DNA from 3 places in the Streptomyces sp. NPDC012508 genome. Region 1 is predicted to be linked to each of the others. Evidence: riboswitches for the same ligand, from Rfam matches in the RefSeq annotation. Region 1 holds a riboswitch; each other region holds the start of a gene.
The links. Region 1 has a riboswitch for cobalamin ahead of cobN (cobaltochelatase subunit CobN). Riboswitches for the same ligand answer to the same signal wherever they lie in the genome.
Positions count from the first base shown of each region.

Region 2: another riboswitch for cobalamin. It lies ahead of ACFY8U_RS06620 (MFS transporter); the one in region 1 lies ahead of cobN (cobaltochelatase subunit CobN).
Region 3: another riboswitch for cobalamin. It lies ahead of ACFY8U_RS35105 (energy-coupling factor ABC transporter permease); the one in region 1 lies ahead of cobN (cobaltochelatase subunit CobN).

Region 1 covers NZ_JBIBEO010000004.1:427,106-430,291, reverse strand. The annotation lists gene cobN (cobaltochelatase subunit CobN) at 1-1,177, opposite strand, end outside; cobalamin riboswitch at 1,216-1,349, opposite strand; gene ACFY8U_RS16220 (cobalamin biosynthesis protein CobG) at 1,408-2,853, shown strand; gene ACFY8U_RS16215 (precorrin-8X methylmutase) at 2,868-3,186, shown strand, end outside.
Region 2 covers NZ_JBIBEO010000002.1:132,406-135,591, forward strand. The annotation lists gene ACFY8U_RS06615 (amino acid adenylation domain-containing protein) at 1-112, opposite strand, end outside; adenosylcobalamin (AdoCbl) riboswitch at 825-974, shown strand; gene ACFY8U_RS06620 (MFS transporter) at 1,386-2,633, shown strand; gene ACFY8U_RS06625 (condensation domain-containing protein) at 2,642-3,186, shown strand, end outside.
Region 3 covers NZ_JBIBEO010000013.1:33,755-36,940, forward strand. The annotation lists gene dhaK (dihydroxyacetone kinase subunit DhaK) at 1-251, shown strand, start outside; gene dhaL (dihydroxyacetone kinase subunit DhaL) at 258-872, shown strand; gene ACFY8U_RS35100 (PTS-dependent dihydroxyacetone kinase phosphotransferase subunit DhaM) at 869-1,291, shown strand; cobalamin riboswitch at 1,378-1,602, shown strand; gene ACFY8U_RS35105 (energy-coupling factor ABC transporter permease) at 1,631-2,329, shown strand; gene ACFY8U_RS35110 (energy-coupling factor ABC transporter substrate-binding protein) at 2,329-2,670, shown strand; gene cbiQ (cobalt ECF transporter T component CbiQ) at 2,677-3,186, shown strand, end outside.

The sequences.
Region 1 (3,186 bases):
GGGCGTAGATCAGCTCGTCGCCGTCGCCCGAGACCAGGCCCGGGATCTCCTCGACGGGGCCGAAGTCGTACCCCTCCTCGCGCAGGCGGCGCAGGAGCGCGACGGCGGAGGCGGGGGTGTCGAGGCCGACCGCGTTGCCGATCCGGGAGTGCTTGGTCGGGTACGCGGAGAGGACCAGGGCGAGCTTCTTCCCGGCGTTCGGGATGTGGCGCAGCCGGGCGTGCCGTACCGCGATCCCGGCGACGCGCGCGGCGCGCTCGGTGTCGGCGACATAGGCCGGGAGGCCGTCCTCGTCGATCTCCTTGAAGGAGAACGGGACGGTGATGAGCCGGCCGTCGAACTCGGGCACGGCGACCTGGCTCGCGGCGTCCAGCGGGGAGAGACCCTCGTCGTTCTCCTCCCAGGCCGCGCGCGAGCCGGTGAGGCAGAGCGCCTGCAGGATCGGTACGTCGAGGGCGGCGAGCGCGCCCGCGTCCCACGCCTCCTCGTCGCCGCCGGCCTGCGCCTCGGCGGGCTTGGTGCCGCCGGCCGCGAGGACCGTGGTGACGATCGCGTCGGCCGCGCGCAGGGTGTCGAGCAGCTCCGGCTCGGGGGCGCGCAGGGAGGCGACGTAGAGCGGCAGGGCGCGGGCGCCCTGGTCCTCGATCGCCTCGCAGAGCGAGTCGACGAAGGCGGTGTTCCCGCTCATGTGGTGGGCGCGGTAGTAGAGCACGGCGACCGTCGGGCCGTCGGTCGTCCGGGGCGTGCGCTCCAGCGGGCCCCAGGTGGGCGCGGCGGCCGGGGCGTCGAAGCCGTGGCCGGTGAGCAGCACGGTGTCGGAGAGGAAGCGCGCCAGCTGCTCCAGGTTGGCGGGGCCGCCGTGCGCCAGGTAGGCGTGCGCCTCGGTGGCGACGCCGACGGGGACGGTGGAGGCCTCCATCAGCTGGGCGTCGGGGGCCTGTTCGCCGGAGAGCACGACCAGCGGCTTCTCCGCCGTCCGCAGGGCCTCGAGGCCCTCCTCCCAGGCACGCAGACCGCCGAGGAGCCGTACGAGAACGAGGTCGACGTCGTCCAGCAGCCCGGGCAGATCGTCCAGGGCGAGACGGGAGGGGTTGGCGAACCGGTACGCGACGGGGCCGCCGGCCGCGCGGGCGCTGAGCAGGTCGGTGTCGGAGTGCGACAGCAACAGAATTCGCATGCGTGCGCAGGCCTTCCTCGGGGTTGTCCGCGCCCCGGGTGGTCGTATGGACGGCGGGAGTTCCTGACTCACCCGGCCCCTTCCGGGGCCTGGCTCACAGTGGCGGGACCGCGCCGGATTCTCACCGGGCTTCCTCCCCGGGGTCCTGGGACCCCATGCCGTTCTGCATAGTAGATCGTGCGCACGGCGGGGAGGGGTCGTCCCCAGGGGTCGCCCGGAATCACGTGGGTATGCTCGCGGCCATGTCGCCCACCCCACCCACAACGCCCAACCGGGGCGAACCTCTCATACGGGACCGCGGCGACGCCTGCCCCGGCGCGCTGCGCCTGCACCCCGCCGACGACGGCGGTCTCGCCCGACTGCGCCTGCCCGCAGGCTTGTTGACGCCACGTCAGATCGACGTCCTGGCGTCGGCGGCGGAGTCTCTGGGCGACGGCCGGGTTACGGTCACGTCCCGGGGGAACGTGGAGCTGCGGGGCCTCGGCGAGGGCTGCGGCGCGGAACTCGCGGACCGCCTGACGGAAGCGGGCCTTCTCCCCTCGGACACCCACGAACGCGTCCGCAACATCGTCGCCTCGCCGACGGCCGGACTGGACGGACTCGGCCACGCGGACGTGCAGTTGTGGGCCCGCGAGCTGGACGCGCTGCTGTGCGCGGAGCCCTGGACGGCTGCCCTGTCGGGCCGCTTCCTCTTCGCCCTGGACGACGGCCGCGGTGACGTGGCCGGTCTCGGGGGAGATGTGACCTTGATCGCAGCAGGACCCTGGGCGGACGAAGCCCGGGTCACGGGCGGCAGCCGACCGCCCGGCGGAGCGCGGGCCTCGGCGGGGGGCTTGGTCGGCGCGGTCCCGCGCGCGGCCGACGCCCTGCTGTACGTCGGCGGGCAGGCGTTCCGCGTCGCGGGCGCCGACGCGCCGCGAGCGGCGCTCGCCGCGGCCGACGCGTTCCTGCGGGCCGCGCAAGCGGCCGGGAACGGCGCGTGGCGTGTGAAGGAGCTGCCGGGCGCCGGCGCGACGGGCGCGGAGGCCATCGACGCCGCCGACGCGAAAAAGCTGCCGGGCCTCCGACCCGCGGACTCCCCGGGCGCGGGCGCCGGAACGACCGACGCGCCGGGCGCCGGGGCCGGCCTCCTCGACCTCGCCGCCGCGCTCGCGCGGGCCGGGGTCGACGCCCGTCCCGTCGTCCCCGCGCCGCCGCTGCCGCACGGCGCGCCGCCCGCGCCCGGGCTCCTCGGCAGCGACGCGCTGCACGTCCTCGCGCCCCTCGGGCGGCTGACCGTCGCCCAACTGCGCGCGCTGCTGCCCGCCGACGAGGTGCGGCTCACGCCCTGGCGCGGGGCCGTCGTCGTCGGGTCCCCCAGCACACGGCTTCCCGAGCTGGACGCGGCCGGGCTGATCACCCGACCCGACGACCCCCGGGTCGGCGTCGGCGCCTGCACCGGGCGGCCCGGCTGTGCCAAGTCCCTCGCCGACGTCCGCGCGGACGCCGTTCCCGGCGCGCCCGGCGTCCCCGTCCACTTCTCCGGGTGCGAGCGCCGCTGCGGCCACCCCCAAGGCGCCCCCGGCACCTGGGTCGACGTCGTCGCCACCGCCGAGGGCACCTACCTCGTGGACGGCCGCCCCACCCCCCGTAACTCCCTGACCGAAGCAGTCGCAACGGCCCGCACAACGAGATGAGCGAGAACGACACGATGTTCGCCTACGAGAAGGACGGCGCGGAGATCTACCGCCAGTCCTTTGCCACGATCCGCGCCGAGGCGGACCTCGCGGATCTGCCCGCCGACGTCGCCACGGTCGCCGTCCGCATGATCCACGCCTGCGGCATGACCGACCTCGTCCGCGACCTCGCCTACTCCCCGCAGGTCGTCTCCCGCGCCCGCGCCGCCCTGCGCGCCGGCGCACCCGTCCTCTGCGACGCGCAGATGGTCGCCAGCGGTGTGACCCGCAAGCGGCTGCCCGCCGACAACGACGTGGTCTGCACGCTCTCCGACCCGTCCGTGCCCGCACTCG
Region 2 (3,186 bases), on a different contig from region 1:
CTCCGGCATCGAAGAAGTTGGCGTCGAGGGACTGCGGCGTCGAGCCGAGCACACGGAACCACTGCGTTGCCACGACCACTTCCACAGCGTCGCGTTCGACAAAGCTGGACACGGCGGTACTCCCTTAGGTGAATGGGCGGATCAAGTCGGGATGCCGCCGGCATGCAGACGTGGTCTCCGTTGCATGGCGGGAAGGCATGGACCATGAGGGCCTGTTCGCCGACATCCCGTCGAAGTTGGCGCCGGCCTCGCATGAGGTGAAGTCTCATTGAGCTCGGCAGGCAGCCGTACATGACCAACGGCTCCGCTCATCCGTGGATGCGGATCCCGACTTGCGTTGCGCCGACGCGCCCTCGGCACTTTGTGCCCGCAAGGAACGCGGGACACCGGACCTCACAAGCATGATCAGTCACTCGCTGCGAGGCTAGCAGAGTGTTCGAACCGGAGACGTCATGCGGGGCGACCTCGGTGTGGCGGCTCGCGCAGCCAACTCAGCTGCCAAGCAAGCCACATCGACTTTACAAAGAGGTGATCGATGTGCAACGTTCATCTCAGGGTGCTCTGCGTGCAGCGGCTTCCTTGCAGTCGTGTTGGCCAGGTCAAGCCAGACACCGCAGAACAGCACACCATCGTTTCGGGGGAGACGCACTGAAGATGACGTTTGCACAGGCAAGGGCTTGTCGCCCTCGGCTCTCCCTTCAGTTCGGATCAGTCTCCGCCCTCGGAGGACACGGCTCTGAGCCATCCGCGTTCGGGACGTCCGATGTTCGAATCCCTGCTTCCATCGACTTCCCCGGGGAAGTCGGCTTGCGCGGGTAGGGGCAAGCAACTCATACAAGGCGGCAGGGTCTTGGAAGCCGGTGCGATTCCGGCGCGGTCCCGCCACTGTGATTCAGGTAGTGCCTGACAGTCAGGAACTTGCCTGCCGCCTTCATTCCACTGCTAAGGGACGTGGAGATCCCTGAAGGAGGCATCATGAATGGCACATTCCAGCAGCAACAGCCAGTAGCGCGGTCGAAGGCCGTCGTAGAGCGCAGGGCGCCCTGGCAGCTGCAGTCCTGCGTCGCACGTAGACGCATTCCACGGACCTGATCCGACGTCCCACCTGTGGGAGCGCTCAGGCCTGTTCCCAACCGTCGGGCTGTCACGCTCCGCCGTCCTGCTCAGACGATGCTGCTCTGCCCCGTTCCCGCCGCCCCGGGACCGGAACCTGCTGGGCGCGTGCCGCATGCCCGTGCGCTGTCTTCCTTCTGAGCTCTCGTCATACGTGCTCAAGACGAGCATTTGTCTCTGTCCCGGCGGTCGAGTTGAGCTGCCGGAAACTCATTCCTTGAGGGGCTGTACACCGTGCTCCGACCCTTGCCCCTCAGGGCAGGTCATCGACCATGACCGATTTAACCCGTTCGCCAGAGTCTACTCCCATCCCCCTCCGCAGGAACTGGAGGTTCCAGAGCTACTGGCTGGGCACGACCGTGGGCGCCATTGGTACGACCATGTCGCTGCTGGTGTATCCCCTGCTGGCTCTGTCTCTCACTGGTTCCCCGCTACTAGCGGGGCTGCTGGCGGCGACGCAGGCGGCGACGGCCGTCGTGTTCGGCATCCCCGCCGGTGCACTCGCGGACCGATTCAGCAGGCGCAACCTCCTGTTGTCCTCCGAGGCACTCAGAACCCTGGCAACCGGCGCGGTCCTGGCATTGGTGGCCACGGACGCAGTGAACATCGCCGGGCTCTTCGTCGCGGCTGTGGTGCTTGGGCTGTCCGGTGCTATCGGAATGCCTGTGCGACGCCTTGCGCTGCGCTCCATCGTTCCGGACGAGCAGCTGCGTCAGGCGCTCAGCCAGGACGAGGTCAGGGTCAACATCGCCATGCTCGCCGGCCCCCCGTTGGCCGGCTCGCTGTTCGCGGTCGGCTGGGTCCAGCCGTTCATCGTTGCTCTCGCCTGCTACGTGGCGTCGTTCTGCTCGGCCTGTCTGACCCGCCTCCCGGCGACCGGACAGCAGCCTGGTCCGCTGAAGGCATCGAATCTGTTCCGGGGGGCCATGGTTGGCCCCAAGGTCGTGTGGAACGATCCCGTTCTCCGCGCGGTGACGGGGCTGATGACGCTCGAGAACTTGATCTTCGCCGCACTCAACTTGATTCTGATCAACCACTTTCAGCAACAAGGTATTGACGCCCGCACCATCGGCCTTGCCCTGTCGGGAGAGGCGATCGGCTACCTCACCGGTGCAGCGCTGGTGACAAGGCTGCACCGGCGCTTCCGCCCCGGTCTGTTGCTCCTGGGCGTGGTGTGGACCTCCTTGCTGGTCACGGCGGCACTTCTGTTCGTCACCAGCCCGCTTGGGGTGTTCCTGCTGCTCTTAGTCATCTCACTGGGCAAGCCCGCCCTCTACGTGCTGATCGACGTCATCGTCTTCCAGCAGGTCGACGACAGCATCCGTGGGCGGGTCATCTCCGGCAGCTTCACTGTTCTGGCCGTCGGTGGCCCCATCGGCAGTGCGGTCGCTGGACTGCTCCTGGGTCACCTCCCACACGCGGCGTCGATCGGGCTCTTCTGCCTACTCCTCATCGTCCCGCTCTGCGCGGGGACCCTCTCGCGGCGACTGCGCCGCGCCGAATGGCCCGACCAACCGTAAGGATTGACGTGCACACCGAACCACAGGGCCTTGGCGCCCTCGATGCAGCATCGGTCGAGGAGCTCGTCCGTCTCCAGGCCGCAGATGTCCTGGGCCTCCGAAGGGTGGAGGCATCGGAGAACTTCTTCAACCTGGGGGGCGACTCGGTGCGGGCCGGGCGCTTGGTCATGCGCCTGGCGAAGGCGTTGCCCCGTGAAGCCGAGGTCGACCTGCAGGATGTCTTCGCCGCGGGCGACTTCCGGGAGCTGGCCCGGCAGGTCAGTAGCAGGCTGGGGGGTGGCGAGTCGATCGCCGAGCCCGGTGTCACGGTGGCCCACAGCCAGGAGGATGATCTGCTGACGACACCGACGGCCTCGAGCGGTCAGGGTGGCCGTCGGCCGGTACCGCTGTCGTACGGCCAGCTCCGCCGGCTCCAGCGGGACGCCGACTCCGGCGGATCTCGCATCGCTCACCACGTCTCCCGGACGTTCCGGGTCCATGGCCGGCTCGACCTGAAGGCTCTGCAGGCCGCCGCTCACGCGCTCGTCGAGCGCCACGAGTCCCTGCGCACGGT
Region 3 (3,186 bases), on a different contig from region 1:
CGTCCGGACCGGTCCTCGCCCTCGTGAACGGGATGGGCGCGACGCCGCTGCTCGAACTGTACGGGTTCAACGCCGAGGTGCAGCGCGTGCTGAGCGAGCGCGGGGTCCCGGTCGCCCGCACGCTGGTCGGCAACTATGTGACCTCGCTCGACATGGCCGGCTGCTCGGTGACGCTCTGCGAGGCCGACGAGGAGCTGCTGCGGCTCTGGGACGCGCCCGTGCAGACTCCGGCGCTGCGCTGGGGCCGGTGAGAGGGGATGCCCGAAGTGAGCGAGTGCGACGCCGCGTTCTTCCGTCGTTGGCTGACCTCGGCCGCGGCCGTGATCGACCGTGAGGCCGAGCGCCTCACCGAGCTCGACTCGGCGATCGGCGACGCGGACCACGGGGCCAATCTGAAGCGGGGGTTCGCCGCCGTGGCCGACGTGCTGGAGAAGGAGTCGCCCGAGACCCCGGGAGCCGTACTCGTCGCCGCGGGGCGGCAGTTGATCTCCACCGTGGGGGGCGCGTCCGGGCCGCTGTACGGGACGCTGTTGCGACGGACCGGCAAGGCGCTCGGCGATGCCCCTTCGGTGACGCGGGAGGACCTGGCCGCGGCCCTGGCCGCCGGGGTCGCCGCCGTCGGGCAGCTCGGCGGAGCCCAGGTCGGGGACAAGACCATGCTGGACGCGCTCGTTCCGGCGGCCGAGGCGCTCGGTGACTCCTTCGCCGCCGCCCGGGACGCGGCCGAGCGCGGCGCCCTCGCGACCGTACCCCTCCAGGCGCGCAAGGGCAGGGCGAGCTATCTGGGCGAACGTTCCATCGGGCATCAGGATCCCGGGGCCACCTCGTCGGCCCTGCTGATCGCCGCCCTTGCGGAGGTGGCTGCCGCGTGACCGGTCAGGTGGGCGTGGCGGGAACGGTGGGCATCGTGCTGGTCTCGCACAGCGCGGCCGTGGCCGACGCCGTCGCCGTGCTGGCCCAGGGGCTCGCGGGCGGTGGGCCGACCGCGCCCGTCGCCGCGGCCGGGGGCGCTCCCGGCGGGGGTCTCGGCACGAGTTCCGAGCGGATCGTCGAGGCGGCGAAGGCGGTCGACGGGGGCGCCGGAGTGGCCCTCCTCGTCGACCTCGGCAGTGCCGTCCTCACCGTCAAGGCGCTCCTCGCCGAGGAGGACGAGCTGCCGGAGGGTTCGCGCCTCGTGGACGCACCGTTCGTCGAGGGCGCCGTCGCCGCCCTCGTCACGGCGAGCGCCGGCGGGGACCTGGACGCGGTGGTGGCAGCGGCCTCGGAGGCGTACACGTACCGGAAGGTGTGAGGCGGGGCGCGGGAGGCGTGCGCAGGGGGCCGACAGGGGTGCGTGGGGCGCGCGGGAGATCCGTCACACACCGTCCCCGGGAGCACCCGTGTTGTGATGTACCTGGTCAACCCACTAATGTCACAGCGCCTTGGTGTACGGGAAACCGGTGCGGTACCGGTGCGGCCCTCGCCACTGTGATCGGGAAGTCCGGCTCCATCCCTCCGGGGAAGCCACTGGACCGCCGCGGGAGACCGCGGAGGTGTGGGAAGGCGGAGCCGCGGCGGCATGACCCGTCAGCCAGGAGACCGGCCAGGGTGCGTTGTCCATCCACGAGGTGCTGGAGAGGGTCTCCCAACCATGCATATAGCCGAGGGGTATCTGCCCCCTGTGCACGCGGCCGCCTGGGGCGTCGCGTCCGCTCCCTTTGTCGTCCACGGTGTCCGCGCCCTGACCCGTGAGGTCAAGGCCAACCCCGAGTCCACCCTGCTGCTCGGTGCGTCCGGTGCGTTCACCTTCGTTCTGTCCGCGCTCAAGATTCCGTCGGTGACGGGCAGTTGCTCGCACCCGACCGGGACGGGACTGGGCGCGATCCTGTTCCGTCCGCCCGTGATGGCGGTCCTTGGCACGATCACGCTGCTGTTCCAGGCGCTGCTGCTCGCCCACGGCGGGCTCACCACACTCGGCGCCAACGTCTTCTCCATGGCGATCGTCGGGCCGTGGGCCGGTTTCGGTACGTACTGGCTGCTGCGCCGCTTCGACGTGCCGCTCATGGTGAGCGTGTTCTTCGGGGCGTTCGTCGCCGACCTGTCGACGTACTGCGTGACCAGCGTCCAGCTCGCGCTGGCCTTCCCGGACCCGGGCAGCGGTGTGCTGGGTGCGCTGGCCAAGTTCGGCGGGATCTTCGCCGTCACGCAGCTGCCGCTCGCCGTCAGTGAAGGTCTGCTGACGGTACTCGTCATGCGGCTGCTCACGCAGTCCAGCAAGGCGGACCTGACCCGCCTCGGCATCCTGCTCCCGTCCCGGAAGAAGAACGAGAACGCGGAGGCGAGCGCCTGATGAGCCGGAACGCGAAGATCAACACGCTGCTGCTGCTCGTCGTCGCGGCGCTGGCCGTGCTCCCGCTGGTCCTGGGGCTCGGCGACCACAAGGAGGAGCCGTTCACGGGCGCCGACGCCGAGGCCGAGACGGCGATCTCGGAGATCGATCCCGACTACGAGCCGTGGTTCTCCCCGCTGTACGAGCCCGCTTCCGGTGAGATCGAGTCGGCGCTCTTCGCCCTGCAGGCCGCCATCGGCGCCGGGGTGCTCGCGTACTACTTCGGTCTGCACAAGGGCCGCAAGCAGGGCGAGGCCCGCGCCGACGCGAAGGCGCTGCGGTCGGCGTCCGTCGGCGAGTAGCCGCCGGTGCTGCCGATCGACGCGGCGGCGCACAGCAGTCGCTGGCGCCGCCGCCACCCGTGCGAGAAAGCCGTGCTCGGCTTCGGTCTGACGCTCTGCGCGGTGTGCCTGCCGCCGTGGCCCGGTGCCGTCCTGGTCGCGGCGGCCACCCTGGCCGTCCTCCTCGGGCCGGCCGGGGTGCCGGGGCGTCAGCTGTGGCGCGCGTTCCGTATCCCTCTGGGCTTCTGTGTGACGGGGGCGATCCCGCTGCTCTTCGAGGTGGGCGGGGACCGCGGCATGGTGGCGCTCGCGCACGACGGTCCCGTTCACGCGGGTGAGTTGTTGCTGCGGACCTCGTCCGCGTCGCTGGGCGTGCTGCTGTTCGCCTTCACGACGCCCGTGTCCGACGTACTGCCCCGCCTGGTGCGGGCCGGGGTGCCGGCGCCCGTGGTGGACGTGGCCCTGGTGATGTACAGGATCAGTTTTCTTCTTCTGGATGCGATATCCAAAATCCGGCAGGCGCAGGCGGCCCGGCTG